DNA from 3 places in the Halomonas sp. A020 genome. Region 2 is predicted to be linked to each of the others. Evidence: predicted binding sites of a transcription regulator. Region 2 holds the regulator's gene; each other region holds the start of a gene.
The links. The regulator FNR, encoded in region 2, switches genes on or off when oxygen is low (the NO sensors DNR and NnrR bind a similar motif). The targets are predictions, from matches to a motif close to TTGATNTANATCAA.

Region 1 (6,195 bases), 1.8 Mb from region 2:
ATCTTGACTTGGCTCTCCAGCTTGTGGGCGCTGAGCGCGCGGGCAGCGGTGACGATGAACTGCGGGTAAACGCACACCGCCGCCGGGTTGCCGAACGGCGTTTTTACCTGCTGGCACAACGCTTCGATCACGCTGTCGGTGTCACTGTCGTTCAGGCTGGTCAAATCCATTAGCGACAAGGCTTGACGAGCGGCTTGGGTGAGTTGGGCTTGGGTGAGCTGGGGGGAGGCAGTAGCGTTCATGACATTCTCGCAAATCGATAAAAGACAAAACGGGCACTGCGAAAACATAGCAGCGCCCGTTGAATGGTGTGGTGCTCGCTGCGTTACGCCGTCAAACTGCTTAGCGCAATGAAGAAGCCGGCGATGGAAGCAGACATCAAGTTAGAGAGCGTACCGGCCAAGACCGCTTTGACACCGAAGCGGGCAATTTCTTTGCGGCGCGTGGGAGCAATGCTACCCAGGCCACCCAGCAGAATGGCAATCGATGACAGGTTAGCGAAACCGCACAGGGCAAATGACAGGATGGCCATGGTGTGCGGGGTCATCAGTTGACCCGTTGCCGCCACGACCTGTTCGCCATCGATGTACGGCGCTAGATTGATGTAGGCGACGAACTCGTTGACCACCAGCTTTTGGCCGATGAACGAACCTGCCAGCGTTGCCTCTTCCCACGGCACGCCGAGCAGGAACGCCAGCGGCGCAAACAGCCAGCCGAGAATGAGCTCGAGGCTCAGCGATTCAAAGCCGAACCAGCCGCCAACGCCGCCTAAAATGCCGTTGATCAGCGCGATCAACCCGATGAACGCCAGCAGCATCGCACCAACGTTGGCCGCCAGCATCAGGCCGGAGGTCGCGCCGGACGCCGCGGCATCCAGTACGTTGGTAGGCTTGTCGTCCTGCTCTTTCAGCTCTTCATCGACCTTGGAAACGCTGTCGCTGTCTTCGGCGTCCTGAGTTTCCGGCATGATCAGCTTGGCGAACAGCAGACCGCCCGGTGCTGCCATGAACGAGGCGGCCACCAGGTACTCCATCGGAATGCCCAGCGCGGCGTAGCCCGCCAGCACCGAACCGGCCACCGAGGCCAAACCGCCGCACATCACCGCAAATAGCTGCGATGGCGTCATGCGGGCAATGAATGGACGTACCACTAGCGGTGCTTCGGTTTGGCCGACGAAAATATTGGCCGTGGCCGAGAGCGATTCGGTACGCGAGGTGCCCAATGCTTTTTGCAGTGCGCCGCCCAGAATCCGAATGACCCACTGCATGATGCCCAGGTAGTAGAGCACGGCAATCAGCGACGAGAAGAAGATGATGACCGGCAGTACTTTGATGGCGAAGACAAAACCGACGTTTTCTACATCGGCAAGGCCACCAAACAAAAAGCCGATACCGTCGTTGGCGTACACCAGCACCTGGCTAACGCCCGCCGAGATGGCCTGAAGCACCGCTTGGCCAAACGGTACGTAAAGCACGAACGCGCCAATACCGGCCTGGATGGCAAAGGCACCCAGCACGGTGCGCAGCCGAATCGACTTGCGGTCGTAAGAAAAAATCAGGGCAATGGCCACCAGGGTGACCATACCAACCAAGCTCATGATGAGGGTCATGGGAGTACCTTCGGATCGTGAGGAGTGTGAGCGATTACAGTAAGTTCAACTTCACTGAGTAGATCATCGCGTTTTGGTAAGCATCCGGGGTGCCCAGTTTATTCTCTGAGTAGCGGTACTGCACGCCCGTCGTGATCAGGTCGGACGGGTGCCACCATAGGCTCAGCGCTCCGTTGGTGCCCACGCTGCCAGCGGTACCATTCACGTAGTTCTGAGAAAGATACTCATCGTCACGACCGAAGGTCTGCTCGTGCCAGTTGGTGACGCTGAAATTTTGGTTGCCAGCGGTGAAATCGTAGCCCGCGACCCAGCCTGCCATGAAGCCATTCATGCCAGTGTAGCCATCGCTTTGTACTCGCGCGGCACCAATGAAGGGCTTGAACCACAGACCATTATCGAACGTGGTGCGATAGCCGAGGCCAAGAATTTGATCCTGCTCGCGGCCGTTGAAGCCGTAGTCGCGGAAATCGTACAGGTGGGCGTAAATCGACAGCGGGCTGTCGCCCAGGTAGATGTGCGAGGTCACTTTACCAGCGGTGCGGAAGTTGTCTTTACCGCCGCTGGCTTGGTCGAATTGATCATTGGTCGGATTCTCGAAATCGAAGAAGCCGTAGAACTCGCCCCAGCTAAAGCCGACGCCGCCTTCGATTTCGACGAATGTAAAGTCGCTTTTCGCGGCATTGCTAGCCGTGCGCGCTTCGGTGCCGTTGGACCAATCCAGGTAGTTGACCGAGACGTTGGCAAACGACCACAAGCGGTCGAGGGTACGCGGTTCGGCATCGTCTGCCAAAGCGGGTGTAGCGAGCGCCGCACCGGTCAGTAAAACGCCAGCGCCAAGCGTGACGAAAGTAGAAGAACGAGTGTGAGAGTGAGCAGTCATGGAAGCCTCAACAGGGTTGTATCTCGGAGCCAGAGGGGCTGGCGTTCCGACGTTATGGGTCGTGTGGGCTGGCGTTGATGTTAAAATTATAACATTGAGTGTTATTTTTTTAACGCTGATTTGCAAGTATCGTCACATCAACGCTATTTAAATGTGATAAGCGCATCACGGGTGGGTGACGCCAGTGAAAAGAGTGCGCAGTAGTGGAAATTGGCAAGGGCCTAGCTCAGCATAGGATGCCTGGCGGGGCGCAATGCCGATAACAAAATGAATCATAAGGAGATGCCGGACATGAACGATCGCAGCGCACAGCGCATGGCCATGCTGCAAGAAGCGCTGGCCAGCGGGGGAACCCTGCATCTTCGCGATGCCGCCGAGCTGTGCGGCGTCTCCGAAATGACCATTCGACGGGATCTCTCGACGCAGCCGTCGGCCATTAGCCTGTTGGGCGGGCGATTGGTGATGGCCAGCTACCCCGGCGTGACGCCGGTATACGATTTGACCGAGCAGCAGGCGAGCCATTACCAAGTCAAACAGCGGCTTTGTCAGCGCGCGGCCAGCTTCATCGAAGAGGGCGATACGCTGTTTATCGACTGCGGCTCCACGCTCATTCCACTGCTGGGTCAGCTTAGTCGTTTCCGAGAGCTTACCGTGGTGACCTATGCCCTCAACGTAGCCAATGCCGTCGCTGGGCTGCCCAATGTGCGCCTCGTATTGCTAGGTGGGCTTTTCTACGCGTCCTCTCAATCGTTTGGCAGCGACGGCATGGGCGCGGCCATCGAGCGCTTGGGCATCAACAAGGCGCTGATCTCTGCTGCCGGCGTGGATTGCGAACGAGGCGTAAGCTGCTTTCATTTTCACGAAGTAGGGCCAAAGCAAGCGGCCATTGCCACGGCTATGCAGCGACTGTTGGTGGTCGATGCCAGCAAATTTGGCGTGGTGCGCCCGGCCTATTTTGCCTCGCTGGAAGACTTCGATGTCATCGTCACCGACGACGAGCGCGCCCCTGGTTTGCTGGAGCGCCATCCGCTGCCCGCGCTTAACGTCACGCTCGCCTAATGAAAGACGGTCGAAGCCCCGTATCGCCCTCTTCAAACCGGTGTGCGGGGTGCGGCATGGTGTGCGGGGTGCGGCATAACGTCTCTTTCTGATTGACTCAGATCAATAGAAAATACTTTAGTCTTAGTTGATGCGCATCAGCGCATGGCAGAGGCTCGCCACCAACCCCATGCGGTGGCGCATATTTTTCCCGGAGCAACGCTTACGCTCTCACTGTTCTGGGAAAAGTATGGGGTGATAGTTAGCTTGCTATATAGCTGGCTAGTTAGCCAGCCAAACAGCAGGCTGTTTTAAACAACTCTCTGATGAGATCACACCATGCAACTACCTACCCACTGGCGCAGGCGAGGCACGTTTGTGCTCGTCGTATTGTGCTTGCTGTTAACGGGCTGCAGTTCTGCATTGCTGGATCCGAAGGGGCAGATTGGCGTCGAGCAGCGCTCGCTGATTCTGACCTCCTTTGGGTTGATGCTGATCGTGGTCATTCCGGTCATCGTGATGACGCTTTTGTTCGGCTGGCGTTACCGCCGCAGCAACCGCGTTGCCAAGTATCTGCCGGATTGGGCGCACTCCAATGCCATCGAGGCGGCGGTTTGGACCGTTCCCTGCTTGATCATTGCCGTTCTCGCCTTCCTTACCTGGAAAACCTCTCACAGCCTGGACCCCCACAAGCCGATCGAAGGCAGCGTGGAACCCATGGAGATTCAAGCCGTCGCGTTGGATTGGAAATGGCTGTTCATCTATCCCGAACAGGGGATTGCCAGTGTCAACGAGTTGGCGTTCCCAGTGGATACGCCGGTGCGCTTCCGGGTGAGCTCTGGTTCGGTGATGAACGCCTTCTTCATTCCACGTCTGGGCAGCCAGATCTACGCCATGGCGGGCATGGATAACGACGTTCACCTGATTGCCGACGAAGAGGGCGTCTATCCCGGCCGCTCCACCAACTACAGCGGTGCTGGCTTCTCTGGCATGACCTTCGATGCCCACGTCACCTCTTCGGCGGAATTCGACGCCTGGGTGGACAACGTGCGTGCCGCCGATGACACCCTGACCTTCCCGGACGGTTACGAAGCCCTAGCGCAGCCGACCGAGTATCACCCGGTGGAGTACTTCTCGGCGGTCACGCCCGAGCTGTATGAGTCGATCGTGAGCAGCTTCCACAGCGGTGACGGCAGCGGTCACGGCGGTCATTCGAGCCACGGTGACGCCATCAGTGATGCCCACGACAGTCACGGCGAATCCAGCGAGCTAGAGAGCGCCAGCGCGTCGCAACAGCAGGCCGCGATCGGCCATGTTACCAATCAGCATGCAGGTGATGACCACGCCCTGGGCGGCCATCCCACAAGCGTTGAAGCGGGGGGTTAAGCATGTTTGGAAAACTCACGTTAGAAGCCATTCCATACCACGAACCGATCATTATGGTCGTTGCCGCCTTTATGGCGCTTGGAGGTGCCGCGCTACTAGGCGCACTGACGTACTACCGAAAATGGGGCTGGCTGTGGAACGAGTGGTTTACCTCCGTTGACCACAAAAAGCTTGGCATCATGTACTTCGTGGTGGCCTTGGTGATGCTGCTTCGCGGCTTTGCCGATGCGATCATGATGCGGACACAACTGGCCATGGCGGCCGGTGGGGCCGCAGGTTATCTCCCTCCTGAACACTACGATCAGATCTTTACCGCCCACGGCGTGATCATGATCTTCTTCGTGGCGATGCCCATGGTCATCGGACTGATGAACCTGGTGGTGCCCCTGCAAATCGGCGCCCGCGACGTCGCTTTCCCGTTTTTGAATAACCTGAGTTTCTGGCTATTCGCCGTGTCGGCGATTTTGGTCAATATTTCCCTCGTGGTAGGGGAGTTCGCCAAAACCGGCTGGCTCGCTTACGCGCCGTTATCGGGGATAGAGTTTAGCCCCGGGGTGGGGGTCGATTACTGGATATGGGCACTGCAAATATCCGGGATAGGCACCACGCTCACCGGCATCAACTTCTTCGTCACCATTCTGAAAATGCGCACCAAAGGCATGACGATGTTCCGCATGCCGATTTTTACCTGGACGTCGCTGTGCGCCAACGTCCTCATCATTGCCTCGTTCCCGATTCTGACCGCGACCATCGCGCTGCTGACGCTCGATCGCTACTTCGGTATGCACTTCTTCACCAATGATTTTGGCGGCAACATGATGATGTACGTCAACCTCATTTGGGCCTGGGGTCACCCCGAAGTCTACATTCTGATTCTGCCGGCCTTTGGCGTGTTCTCTGAAGTGATCGCCACCTTCGCTCGCAAGCGCCTGTTTGGTTACAAAACCATGGTGTGGGCCACGGTGGCCATTACGCTGCTGTCGTTCATCGTCTGGTTGCACCACTTCTTCACCATGGGGGCCGGTGCCAACGTCAATGCCTTCTTCGGCATCATGACGATGATCATTGCCATCCCCACCGGGGTGAAGGTGTTCAACTGGCTGTTCACTATTTTCCGCGGCAGCCTAGAGCTGACCTCGCCAGTGCTGTGGACTCTGGGCTTCATCATCACCTTTACCCTAGGCGGTATGACCGGCGTCATGCTGGCGTTACCGGCGGCCAACTTCGTGTTGCACAACAGCCTGTTCGTGATTGCCCACTTCCACAACGTGATCATTGGCGG
Region 2 (6,195 bases):
GAATTGGTCACTACACCGCCGGTGATCTGTTCGGAGCGATCAGTATTCTCAATGGCAAGAGCCGTTACCGCTTCCAAGCCGAGCAGGAGTGCTTGTGCTATGTGATGCCCAAAGCACTGTTTACCCAGCTCTGCCGTCACTACCCACCGTTTGAACAGTTTTTCAAGCAGTCGCTGTCACACAAAGCGCGCCTGCTAACGGAAAAACGCGCTGATGGTGGCGTCACGATGGCGGGTTTCATGCTGGCCAAAGTGCGCGAATGTATGCGCGAGCCGGTACTCATCGATGCATCGAGCACCATTCACGACGCCGTTCGCCAACTGAACGATAGCCATGCCGATAGCCTGCTGGTGAATACGCAAGAGGCGCTGGGCATGGTCACTAAAACCGACCTGCTCAATGGGTTGGTATTGGGGGAGAGTACCCAGCACTCGCCTGTGGCGTCGCTGGCCAACCAATCACTGGTCACCGTCGCGCCCGATCAATACCTGTTCGAAGCACTGATTATGATGACTCGGCATAAGGTCGCTCGCGTAGTGGTAATGGAGGATGAGCACGCCCGAGGCGTCGTGGAATTGATGGACGTGCTGAGCTTTTTCTCCAGCCGTAGCTACGTGGTGAGTTTACAGGTCGAGCAAGCCAATGGCCTGGAAGCTTTGGCGGCTGCCAGCCAACGTACCCCAGAGTTGGTCAACGCGCTAATGGCGCAGGGCGTGAAGCTGCGCTTTGCCATGGAGTTACTGGCAGCGCTCAATGGCCGCATCATGAGTAAAGCCTGGGGTTTTACGGTGCCCGAGCAGTATCACCGCCAAAGTTGCCTGATGGTGATGGGCAGTGAGGGGCGCGGCGAGCAAATCCTAAAAACCGACCAGGATAACGGTTTGATCCTCGCTGACGACTGCCAGTGGCCCACGGTCGCTGACGACATGGCGACCTTGACCCAAACGTTGATAACGCTGGGTTACCCGCCCTGTCCGGGGAATATCATGGTGTCCAACCCTGAGTGGGTGGGCACGGTCTCCCAGTGGCAGCAGCGTATCGCCAAATGGGTCAGTGCCCGCGATGGTGACAGTTTGATGAAACTGGCCATTCTGCTCGACTCTCATGGCGTGGCGGGCAATCCGACGCTGCTCGACCAAGTCCGCCACGCGCTGTTCGAGCACTGCTCCCACGATGAGCTGCTGCTCTCGTACTTTGCCCGTGCGGCACTGCGCTTCTCGACGCCGCTGACCCTATTTGGCTCACTGAAGAAGCCGCAGCACGGTATCGATATCAAAAAAGGCGGGATTTTCCCCATCGTGCACGGCGTGCGCACCATGGCCCTCGAGCGGCGGATAACGGTCACTTCGACGCTGGATCGTTTGGATGATCTGGCCACCGACGGGCGTCTGGATCGACGCTTTGCCGACGATGTGGGTGAGGCGCTGGCACTGTTCACCGAGCTGCGCCTGCGTCAGCAGCTTCAGGAGCTGGATAGCGCCCACGCCAAGCGCACTAACCGGGTCGTAGTGCAAGAGCTCTCTTCGCTGGAGCGAGACCTGCTGCGAGAAGCCCTCCACATTGTGAAGGACTTCAAGCAGCGCCTTTCCCACCGCTATCATTTGGAGTATTCGTGAGCGGAATGCGCTTGTTAGATCGACACATGACGCTGCTGAGCGGCTCGTTAAGAACGCTGCTGCAGCGGGAAAGCGATCGACGCCGATGGGCCGATTCGCCCTACGCGTGGCTATTTCAGCCGTACATGGGCGAGGAGTCCGTCGCGATGGCCTGCCAGGTGAGTGACGGTCAGCCCAATGTCGTCAGCGTGGCGGCCGTCGTGCTCAGTCCGCGGCGTGTGCACACTAGCCGTATCTGGTGGGCCACACTGTCAGAATCTCCCGTGCCAGTGTCTGCCACCCTGCGCCGCCATCAGCAGTTACACGCGACGGATACCCCGCGCTCCCCAGATATCGAATGCCTGACAGAGCTGGCCGAATTCATCGAGAATCGGCCGCTCGTTGGTTGGCAGTTAGAGCGCACGATCGAGCCGCTCAACGGGCTATTCAAACGCGTATTGGGGTTCGGTTTACCCAACGCCCAGGTCGACGTTGCCAAGTTGCACGGGCGACAGCTACGGCGGCTGCATCCGCAGGTCGATACCCTCGAATCGCTTGGCGAGGCGCTGACCCGTTGGCGGCTGCCACGGCTGATCTGGCCTAGCGTGACCAGCGAAGCCACCGCGAGTGCACTTCTGTATCTACGTTTGCAGCGCGAGATCGCCCTGACCGCCTAGGGTTTGTATTGGGTAGAGCTTCGGAGTGTTGTTAGAATACATACTGCTCCTTTACCCACCGGCAGTGCGACGACCATGTTATCACCTGACTACTTTGACCCTACTTTGTCAGACAGCGCGTCTGACGAGCCTACCGCCACGCAGCACGAGCTGCAGGATGCCAAGCAGAAGCGTGAATTCAACAAGTTGCAAAAACGCCTGCGGCGCGAAGTGGGAAACGCGATCATCGATTACAACATGATCGAGGATGGCGATCGGGTCATGGTGTGCCTCTCCGGCGGCAAAGATAGCTACACGATGCTGGAGATTTTGCGCAACTTGCAACGCAACGCGCCGGTCGATTTTTCGCTGGTGGCGGTCAACATGGACCAAAAACAGCCTGGTTTCCCAGAGCACGTCTTGCCCCAGTATTTGGATAAGCTGGGGGTGGAGTATCACATTCTCGAGCGTGACACCTACTCGGTGGTAAAGGAGAAAACCCCGGAGGGTAAAACCACCTGCGCGCTCTGCTCGCGCTTGCGCCGCGGCTCGCTGTATGGGTTTGCCGAAGAGATCGGCGCGAACAAGATTGCCCTCGGCCACCATCGCGAAGACATTCTAGAAACGCTGTTTCTGAACATGTTCTTCGGCGGTACGCTAAAAGCCATGCCGCCGAAACTGCTCTCGGATGACGGTAAAAACATCGTGATCCGCCCGCTGGCCTACTGTAAAGAGGCGGATATTGCTGAGTTTTCGCGGCAGATGGCGTTTCCCATCATTCCCTGTAATTTGTGTGGGTCGCAGCCGAACATGCAGCGACAAATCGTCAAAGAGATGTTGGCGGAGTGGGACAAGAAGCATCCTGGGCGCTTGGAGAGCATGTTCAAAGCAGTCACCAACGTGGCACCCTCGCAGCTTGCCGATCGCGAGCTATTCGACTTTGCCGGTCTCGAAGCCAAGCAGGCGGCCTTGATGGAAGGACGCATCCAAGCCTTCAACGTGTGATCGTTGGCGCCTCCTCTTCTGCCAGGGTAATGAGGCGCTGCATGTCCAAAATATTGACCTCGCGCCCTGAGACGGCCACGACCTCCTGCTGCTGAAAGCGGCTAAGAATGCGGCTGACCGTTTCGACCGCTAGGCCCAGGTAGTTACCCATATCGGCCCGGGACATGGATAGGCGGAAGCTGTATGGCGAGTAGCCCCGCCGCCGGAAGCGATCAGAGAGCGTAATCAAAAAGCTCGCCAGCCGCTGATCCGCGGTCTTACGCGACAGTAGACGCATCATTCGCCGATCGTCGCGCAGTTCTTTACTCATGCTGCGATAGAGCTGGCCGCGCAGCTCGGGCAGCTCCTCGGAGAGCGAGTCCAGGCGGTCGAACGGAATTTCGCACACCGTCGTCGTTTCCAGAGCCATCACCGTGCCGGGGTAGTGCTCTTCGTCGATGCCGTCCAAACCCACTAGTTCGCTGGGTAGAAAGAAATTGGTGAGCTGGTCATGGCCGTTGCCTTCGCTGGTGACCTGCTTCAAGCTACCCGAGCGCACCGCATAGACACTGGTGAAAGCGTCCCCTTGGCGGAACAGGGGTTCGCCTTTCTTCAACGGCGAGCGGCGGCGAATGATCGCATCGAACTGGCTCATATCCTCGAGCTCCAAGGCGAGCGGTAAGCACAGCGAGCTTAGACTACACGTCTGGCAGCGCGCCTCTTGCAGCAGTGAACGTCGTTGGCTGGCAGGATATGGCATAGGAGTCTCCCTTCTTCTTTCGCCATCATAGGCACAGGGGGCAGGCGGCTCAAGGCGCTCACACGATCTTCGAGTAGCGCTGACCATCCTGACGTTGTAAGTGAGTGTCGAAGGCCATGGCCAAATGCCGAATGAGCAATCGCCCGATCGGCGTGGCGCTCAGCCGAAGGCCCTCACGCTGTACGAGGCCATCCCGTTCGGCGATCGCCAGTCGCTCGAAGGCAGTGGCAAAGTAGTCTGCCGCATCGATATGCCAACGCTGACCGATCGCGTCGAGATCAATGGCCATATCGCACATGAACCGCTCGATGACGTCTCTTCTTATTAGGTCATCCTTATTTAAGCGTAGTCCTTTTATCGTTGCCAGCCTACCTTCATCCAAGGCGGCTTCATAGTGGGCGAGCTGAGTAGGGTTTTGGGCGTAAATATCGTCGACCCGAGAAATGGCGGATACGCCCAAACCGATCAAATCGCACTCGGCGTGGCTGGAGTAGCCTTGAAAATTACGCTGCAGCGTGCCGTTGCGCTGCGCCTGGGCCAAGCTGTCGTCGGGGCGTGCAAAGTGGTCCATGCCAATATGCACATAGCCCGCCTGGGTGAGCATCTCGATAGTGGTGTGCAGCATGGCCAGCTTTTCATCGGCGCTGGGCAGGTCGGCCAACTGGATACGTCGCTGGGGCGCAAAGCGGGCTGGCATGTGGGCGTAGTTGAAGACCGATAATCGTGCTGGTCCCAGCTCGATGACCTGACGAAGCGTTTCGGCAAAACGCCGTTCGGTTTGAAAGGGAAGGCCATAGATTAAATCGAGGTTGAGCGAGCGAAAGCCGAGCCGATGCGCTTCGTCCATGAGCGTTTCGGTGAGCACCCGGGGCTGCACGCGATTGATCGCCGCTTGAACCTGCGGATCGAGATCTTGAACGCCAAGGCTTAGGCGGTTAAATCCTAGCGATTGGAGATGTCGCAGGGTAAAGACATCCGCTTCGCGTGGGTCAATTTCAATGGCATAGTCCCGATCTGGCGCGTTCGATAACCCAAAACGGGCATCAAGCCGGTCGACCAAATCGCTCATTTGCGCCAAGGTAAGAAACGTCGGCGTGCCGCCGCCCCAATGCAGTTGCTGCACCGGTCGTTGGGTATCTAAATGGCGCGACGTGAGCACCATCTCACGATCTAGCCGAGACAGGTAGGGCTCGGCCAGCGACGTATTTTTCGTAGCGATTTTGTTGCACGCACAGTAGAAGCAGATCTTGCGGCAAAATGGGACGTGGACATAGAGCGACAGTGGCTTTTGGCTGGCGTTACTGCGTTCTAGTGCCTGGGCCATATCGTCGGCGGTGAAGCCGTCGTGAAACGACAGCGCTGTCGGATAAGAGGTATAGCGCGGGCCGCTCGTGTCATAACGACGTATCAGGGCGTCGTCCCATGCAGTGGCCTCAGCCACTGATGAAGTGGTCTGGGCGTGGGCAGCAGTAGCATGAACGGGCATAGGCAACGCTCCGGTGTAACAGAACAAGCGAGTGAACGGATGCGTTCATGCTACGCCAGGGGGTAGCGCAATGCGTTGAGCTGTATCAAGCAATGGCGTAAAAGCCCATGCCGAAGCGGCTAAGCTAGTTAGAAAGGTGAGAAAGTGCGGCCCGCCGATAGGTTCAGTGCCCGGTGGGGGAGAACAGCGTCCAGAGCTGCCACAGCGCAAAACTGATGATGGTCAGCGCGGCGATACTGCGCGTGGCACGGTGGCGAATCAAGTGGCTGAGCTGGCGTGCCGCTAGGCCCGTCGCAAGCAGCGCGGGCAGGGTGCCCAAACCAAAGGCACCCATCAATAGCGCCCCTTGTAACGGATCGGCAATGGCTAGGCTCCAAGCAAGCATCGAGTAGACCAATCCGCAGGGTAGCCAGCCCCACAGGGCGCCTAAAGCAAACGCCTGGGGCAGGTACACGACGGGCATCAAGCGCCTGCCGATGGGTTCGATATGGCGCCAAAGCCTGCGCCCTATCGCTTCCACTTTCAATAAGCCTTTCCACCAGTTAGCGATATACAGCGCCATCAACATCAGCATCACCGCCGCGACGACCTGTAGCGCGAGACGCGCCTGAGGCGATAGTGAGATCAAGGTGCCTAGTCCGGCTACCAAAGCGCCAGCCGTCATGTAGCTCATGATGCGCCCTAGGTTATAGCCGAGCAATAATCCACCCATAC
Region 3 (6,195 bases), 980 kb from region 2:
ATCAAGAGGACAGTTTGGGTTTGAGAGAACTGGTGCTCGATCAATTGCTACGCGACGACCGTAACGCAGAAGCGCTGGCGCTGACCGAAGAGCCCCAGAAAGACGATGGCTCACTGTTGCTGGGGCTGCTCATGGGACGCACGCTCGCGCTTTATCGTTTAGGCCAGCAAGACGCGGCGGAGTTGGCCATTCAAGCCGTCAAGGCCCATAATCGCCACGCGCTGGAGATGATTTGCGCCGAGAATCCGAGGCCTTCCATGCCCCATGCCGATGGCCAAGTGGACCCGGGTTCACGGGCGGAAGCGTGGCAGTATCGTACGCTGATGCGTGACCAGTGGCGCACAACGCCTGGGGCGCTGGAGTGGCTGGCCACTCACTGCTGATGACGGCTCGTCTCGTTGGACGAGCGGCTAATCACGTGCGCCGCTCGTCGGAGCGGCCACCAGCTGCTTGTCGCGGCTTATCCATATCGCCAGCACGATGGCAGGCAAGCCAAGCAGCGTCGCGATGACGAAAAACGTTGGATAGCCTTGAGCGCTCACCACGATGCCGCCAAAGCCGCTCAGGAATTTCCCCGGTAGTGTCATTAGCGATGAAAACAACGCGTATTGTGTGGCGGTATAGGCGCGCGAGGTCAAGCTCGACAAGAATGCGATAAACACGGCACTTGCCAAGCCGTTGGCCAGATTATCGCCGATGATCGTCACCACCAGCATGGGTAGCTGGTTACCGACCAGCGCGAGCACTGCAAACAATAGGTTGGTGATCATCACCAGCCCCGCACCCACTATCAACAGCGCTCCAATACCGTACCGGGCGACTAGCAGTCCCCCCAAAATCCCCCCTGTGATACTCATGGCGATCCCAAACACATTGGTGACGTTAGCAATGGTCGCCAGCGAAAAGCCCAGGTCGATATAGAGCGGATTGGCCATGGAGGCCATGGCCAAGTCGCTGATACGAAATACGGCAATGAAGATTAAAAGAGCGATCGCTTTCACGCCGAAGCGACGAAAGAAATCGGTAAACGGGCAAACGATAGCGCCAATGGCCCAGGCCCCCAAACGTCGCAGTGTTTTAGGCTGCCCCCGGCTGGCACGAATGAAGGCGCGTACTTTGGGTTCATGGATGAGCTGCACGGTTAACGAGGCCCGCTTGGGTTCGGGGCGAATCAACACGGTCATCACGCCAATGCCCACCAGCGCCGCCATGGTCAGATACGCCGCGTGCCACGAAACCGCCGAGGCCACGTAGAGCGCCCCGGCGCCCGCTGCTAACAGTCCGCCGCGATAACCGATGATGTAGGTCGATGCCATGGCTGCCTGCACATCGTCATCGGCGGATTCGATACGATAGGCATCGATGGCAATGTCCTGCGTAGCGGAGCCAAATGCCACCAGCAGTGCAAAGGCGGCCACCCAACCCAGATTGCCTACCGGCTCTAGCCCCGCTAGCCCGATGAGGCCAGCTGCAATCATCCCTTGGGCGAGTAACATCCATCCCCGGCGTTGCCCAAAGGCGCGGGTCAGTAGCGGTAGTGCGAGCCGGTCTACCACCGGGGCCCAGAAGAATTTGATCGAATAGAGCATGCCAATCCAGGCGAAAAAGCCGATGGCGGCAACGTCGACGCCGTCGCTGCGCAGCCAGGCCGAGAGTGTCGAGAACACCAATAAAAAGGGCAAGCCTGCCGAAAAGCCTAAAAACAGCATGGTGATCACGGGCGCTTTGCAGTAGATGCCAAGCGCCGCCAGCCAACTGCGCTGGGGTATCGGGGTGGGCATGAAAGGGGCTTCTCCAGAAAGAAAACATCGGTGACGTGGCCCGCTGGAAAACCCGACGATGTTAGACTGTGCCAAGGATTCATGGTCAGCGTGCCATGACAAAGGCGACAGCTTACCGGAGAGGAGTTTTCCATGTCGATTACCGCCCATCAGGTAGTGACCTTGCACTACGTACTCAGCGATGTGCTCAGCGATGGTAGCACCCGCGTGCTGGATGACTCCCGTGCACGTCAAAAGCCGCTGGAGTACCTTCACGGTCATGACAATATTCTGCCGGGCCTCGAGCGTGATTTAGCCGGTAAAACCGCAGGCGATGAAGTGAGCGTCACGCTGACGGCGGCGGATGCGTATGGACTGCGTAACGAAGCGTTGGTGCAGAAGGTGAGCCGCGCTTCGTTTGGTGGCGCGGACATCGAGCCCGGTAGCCGTTTTCAAACGGAAGGCGAAGCGGGGCCACAAATCGTGACCGTGCTGGCCATTGACGGTGATGACGTCACCGTGGACACCAATCACCCCCTGGCTGGCCACACACTGCGCTACCAAGTGAGCATTCTTGACGTGCGTGAGGCAACCCGTGCCGAGCTTGCCAAGGGCCACCCGCTGCCGCCGGGCACCGAACATAGTAAAGTAGAAGATCGCAAAGTGTTGTAAGCCCCCCCTAAAAACTGACCTGCATCAAGTGCACGGCTGCCTTTGAGGCGGTCATTTTGAAAGCTTGATCCAGGTCAGTTTCCTCTTGGCTGAACGCAGTACGATGGCCCCATACATCACAGCGGGAGGGGAACATCATGTACTGGGACGACGCTGTTATTTTTGGCTTGGCCACGGTCGCCTTAGTGATCGCTTTCATGGTGGGGTGGGTAGGCTTCGTGATTCGTGACCACCTGCGCAAAGACGAACGCAAAAAACCGTGATTGCAACGACTCTCATGTGCAGATAGCTCGCAGCGTGATACTGCTTTCGTCAATCGACGGTATCAGTCGTCAGGGGAGGGGGCTTACGCCAAGGTGTAAGCTTCCTGTTGCCGGCCCTTTTGGGTCGGCTTTTTTGTGCTTTTTACTTCACTAATTCTCATTGGCCACGGACCCCCAAAGGGAATCGATTGAGCCGAAAGTGTTAATAGACGTTGAAGAGCATTGGCCTTCTTGCTCTGGTAAAGTGCATGGATCTTATCGTGCACTAAACCAAACTAGGAAGCTGCCTGCTATGAATGCTGTTCCGTCTCGTCTGCCCCTGCGCTTCGGTAGGGCGTGCTCCAAAGCAGCCATGGTCCTCGTTACCTTATTACTGGTTGGCGTGTCGCCCGCGGTTCAAGCACAAGCGCTGAGCTTGATCAATGGGGAGTCCACGCAAAAGGTAGCACTGGGTGATTTGCGTGATCGTGCCGATACCGCCTTTACCGTTTTCGATCCTTTCCAAGGCCGTGATGTCGACATGCGCGGCATCTCTTTCCGTGATTTTTTGATCGAGCATTTTGGCGAGGTGCCGCCGACATTGCACTTTACCGCCTGGGATGATTACGAGGTCAGTCTTGGCGGCTGGGACGACCCGAGTTGGTACTTGGTGACCATCGAAGATGGCGAGCCCCTAAGCCTGCGCTCGCGGGGGCCCATCCGGCTAGTCGAGCGGGAGTATTCTGGACGAGATATCGAAAACTTGCGCGACTTCAACGACTGGATTTGGATGATTCGCAGCATTGAGGCACAGTGGTGACCTCTCCAGATCCAAATAAGCAGCAAGGCTTGTCAGTTCGCTGGGGGGTGCATCGGCTGTTTAACTGGCTGTCGCTGAGTCTGATGAGTTTCGTGGGCCTGATGGTACTGATCGTTTACGAAGCGCGCTGGGTCTACCCTGAAATCCAAGCCTATTTCAGCCAGACCGGCAGTCTCACTGGCCAGCAGTTGGCGACCCGTGCCCGAGGCTATGTGCAGCGCGCTCAAGAGGAGCTGTTGGTCGCCGCCTCACCTCTCGAAATCAATAGCGCTCGTCACTCGCTGGAACTTGCCTACGGTCTGTTCGACGTGGACGTTTACCGTCAAAAATATGCCTGCACCGAACCTAGCTTGGCACTCATGGATGAACTTGCCGAGCTCCTCGATACTCAGCAGGTCGCCCCCTTCGATGCCGCTCATGCCCTGTTCATTCCGGTTCAGTGCCTGACTCGCATCGAGATGAATCAGCTAGACCAACGCGGTATGGTCATCAATGATTTTTCATCCAGCACACGTCGGCACCATCAGATACTGACGTACTTAAGCGTGCTAATTTTTGCGCTGGGCCTGCTGTTTTGGATCATGCACCAACGCCAGCTCAAACGCACCGAGCGGGCGAATTCGGAAAAAATTGCCTGGATGGCTAGGGCCATGTGCGACCCTCTGACCGGCATTGGCAATCGCAGCGCGCTCTACCAAGACGTTGCGGCGTATACAGGTTGTTCGATGGGCTTGATCCTGGTCGATATCGATTTCTTCAAGCAGTATAACGATGCTCTGGGCCACCCGGAGGGGGACTGCCTGTTACGGAGGCTCGCAAGGCTACTGAAGAGCGCATTGGGAGAACAGGCGCGTCTTTACCGGCTCGGGGGTGATGAGTTTGCGGCACTACTGCCATGCCCCAACGACCAAATGCTGGTGCATCATTGTGAAGCACTGCAATTGGGACTGGAAGAAGCCCAATGCCACCATCCAGCGCATCCCGACAATAAGGACGTGACGTTGAGTATTGGGGGCGCCCGCTTTGTGGCCGACGCTACTTCGTTCGCGGCGGCCTATGAAGCGGCCGACAAAGCGCTTTATCAAGTCAAAACCGCAGGGCGCGACGGCTGGCAAATTACTGCAAGCGCATGACGTCGTCGTACATGGGGGCCAAACGGCCCAGCATGTCGTTGCGGGCGGCTAGCGGTACGTTTTCATCCGCCATGGCGGCGTCGAGATATTCCACCACACGATTGAAGTGGGCGTTGGTGATGCCCATGGTTTGGTGGGCGCGGTCCATGGGTGGGCCATCATACTGACAGGGGCCATCGGCCACATCGCAAAGTTGCGTCGCAAGCGAAGCTGCAAACAGATCGATGTTGCTATTGGCGAAGTAGCTGACGATCTCGTCGTCATCGGCAATGCGGTAAAGCAGATTCTCGACCACTGCATCGATGGTCGCCTGTCCGCCCATGCGCTCATAGAGCGTGGCGTTCTGGGGCTGATGTGCGCTGCAGCCTGTGATGAGCAGCGCTCCAGCGAATACGCTCGCCATGGTCGTGCAGCGTAACGCGCATAGTGATCTCATCTTGAAAAATCCCATGGCGGCTCCTTTCGTGATCTTTTTGATTAGGCGTTGTAGGGGGGGGGTATAAGCCTGGTGGGTCGGTGTGAACGATTTAGAACGCTGCTTGCAGCGAAAGGTAGCCGCCACGCTGAGACGGCAGCCCGGCGATATCGCCTAAATCCAACCACGCGCCGGTCAACGAGACGTGTTTATTGAAGAAGTAGGCACTGTAGACACTTTGCCAATCCTCCTCTTCGGTAACGCTCAGGTTGTCGGGTTTTTGGCGGTATTCGGTCCCTACAATCCAGTTGGGAGTGACGAAGACCCCAACACTACCTTCCGCCATCCATGCGTGACCGCCTTGATCCCCGCCAAATCCTAACAGGCCGCCCTGGTTGGCTGAGGTGTTGCGCAGCGTACCGTTGATCAGCACGTTACGCCCCAAGAAAGCATTGAAGAGCAGTTTGCTGGCACTCAAGTAGGTATCGGTACCGTTCACGTCATCGGCTCCGAGGGCCGTTGGCACGCTGCCATCCACCAGACGTTTATGCATGACGCCAGCGCTCCATATGCCAAGCGGGTGATACAGCACGTCCCCGAAGAGGCGTACTTTTGCTCCGTAAATGTTCTGCTCCAGTTCTCCACCTAGCGTCGACAGCTCGAACGATTGGCGAGCAATGGAGAATTCCATGCGATCATGGAGGTTTAGGCTGGCGCTGGTCACAGTGAGTCGATAGTCATCGACCCAGGCGCGTGTTGCCGCAGCGGTTACGCCGATTTCATCGTCGCTTGCGGTGCTCGACAGCACGGCCCAGGGGGAGAGGCCGCCCCCGGCTGCTCCCTCAATGGCACTGACGGCACCGGTGCCTAGAATACGGCTGCCCGCCATGCTGGCGGTAGCGACCAACAGCGTACTGAGCGCGGTCGCCGTGACAATGGCGCGCCGTTTTGATGAGCCAGTCTTGCGCATAACGTTCCCTTTTTTAATTAGTGAGCCGTTTCGGCCGAGAGTGACAACGGCTTGAATTCGTCTAGCCAGTCGGTGATGGCTTCCGCGGGCATGGGTTTGGCAATCCAATAGCCCTGAAGATAGTCGCAGCGTAGGTGGCTCAATATCTCGGCACTGGCGCTGTTCTCTACCCCTTCCGCAACG

Region 1: the regulator FNR is predicted to act here: its motif matches at 3,641-3,654, upstream of cyoA (ubiquinol oxidase subunit II).
Region 3: the regulator FNR is predicted to act here: its motif matches at 2,497-2,510, upstream of ccoM (cytochrome c oxidase subunit CcoM).

What each region holds. Positions count from the first base shown of each region.
Region 1 covers NZ_AP022850.1:2,243,884-2,250,078, forward strand. Annotated here, with positions in the region: gene deoC (deoxyribose-phosphate aldolase) at 1-242, opposite strand, end outside; gene FRH_RS10385 (NupC/NupG family nucleoside CNT transporter) at 326-1,609, opposite strand; gene FRH_RS10390 (outer membrane protein OmpK) at 1,644-2,489, opposite strand; gene FRH_RS10395 (DeoR/GlpR family DNA-binding transcription regulator) at 2,781-3,548, shown strand; gene cyoA (ubiquinol oxidase subunit II) at 3,867-4,913, shown strand; gene cyoB (cytochrome o ubiquinol oxidase subunit I) at 4,916-6,195, shown strand, end outside.
Region 2 covers NZ_AP022850.1:479,859-486,053, reverse strand. Annotated here, with positions in the region: gene FRH_RS02230 (putative nucleotidyltransferase substrate binding domain-containing protein) at 1-1,616, shown strand, start outside; gene FRH_RS02225 (DNA polymerase III subunit epsilon) at 1,622-2,272, shown strand; gene ttcA (tRNA 2-thiocytidine(32) synthetase TtcA) at 2,348-3,256, shown strand; gene fnr (fumarate/nitrate reduction transcriptional regulator Fnr) at 3,246-3,995, opposite strand; gene hemN (oxygen-independent coproporphyrinogen III oxidase) at 4,054-5,481, opposite strand; gene FRH_RS02205 (sulfite exporter TauE/SafE family protein) at 5,645-6,195, opposite strand, start outside.
Region 3 covers NZ_AP022850.1:3,456,293-3,462,487, reverse strand. Annotated here, with positions in the region: gene FRH_RS16310 (SEC-C domain-containing protein) at 1-383, shown strand, start outside; gene FRH_RS16305 (MFS transporter) at 411-1,781, opposite strand; gene FRH_RS16300 (peptidylprolyl isomerase) at 1,914-2,432, shown strand; gene ccoM (cytochrome c oxidase subunit CcoM) at 2,570-2,695, shown strand; gene FRH_RS16290 (hypothetical protein) at 2,988-3,494, shown strand; gene FRH_RS16285 (GGDEF domain-containing protein) at 3,524-4,627, shown strand; gene FRH_RS16280 (group 1 truncated hemoglobin) at 4,611-5,078, opposite strand; gene FRH_RS16275 (DUF3034 family protein) at 5,155-6,012, opposite strand; gene FRH_RS16270 (EAL domain-containing protein) at 6,030-6,195, opposite strand, start outside.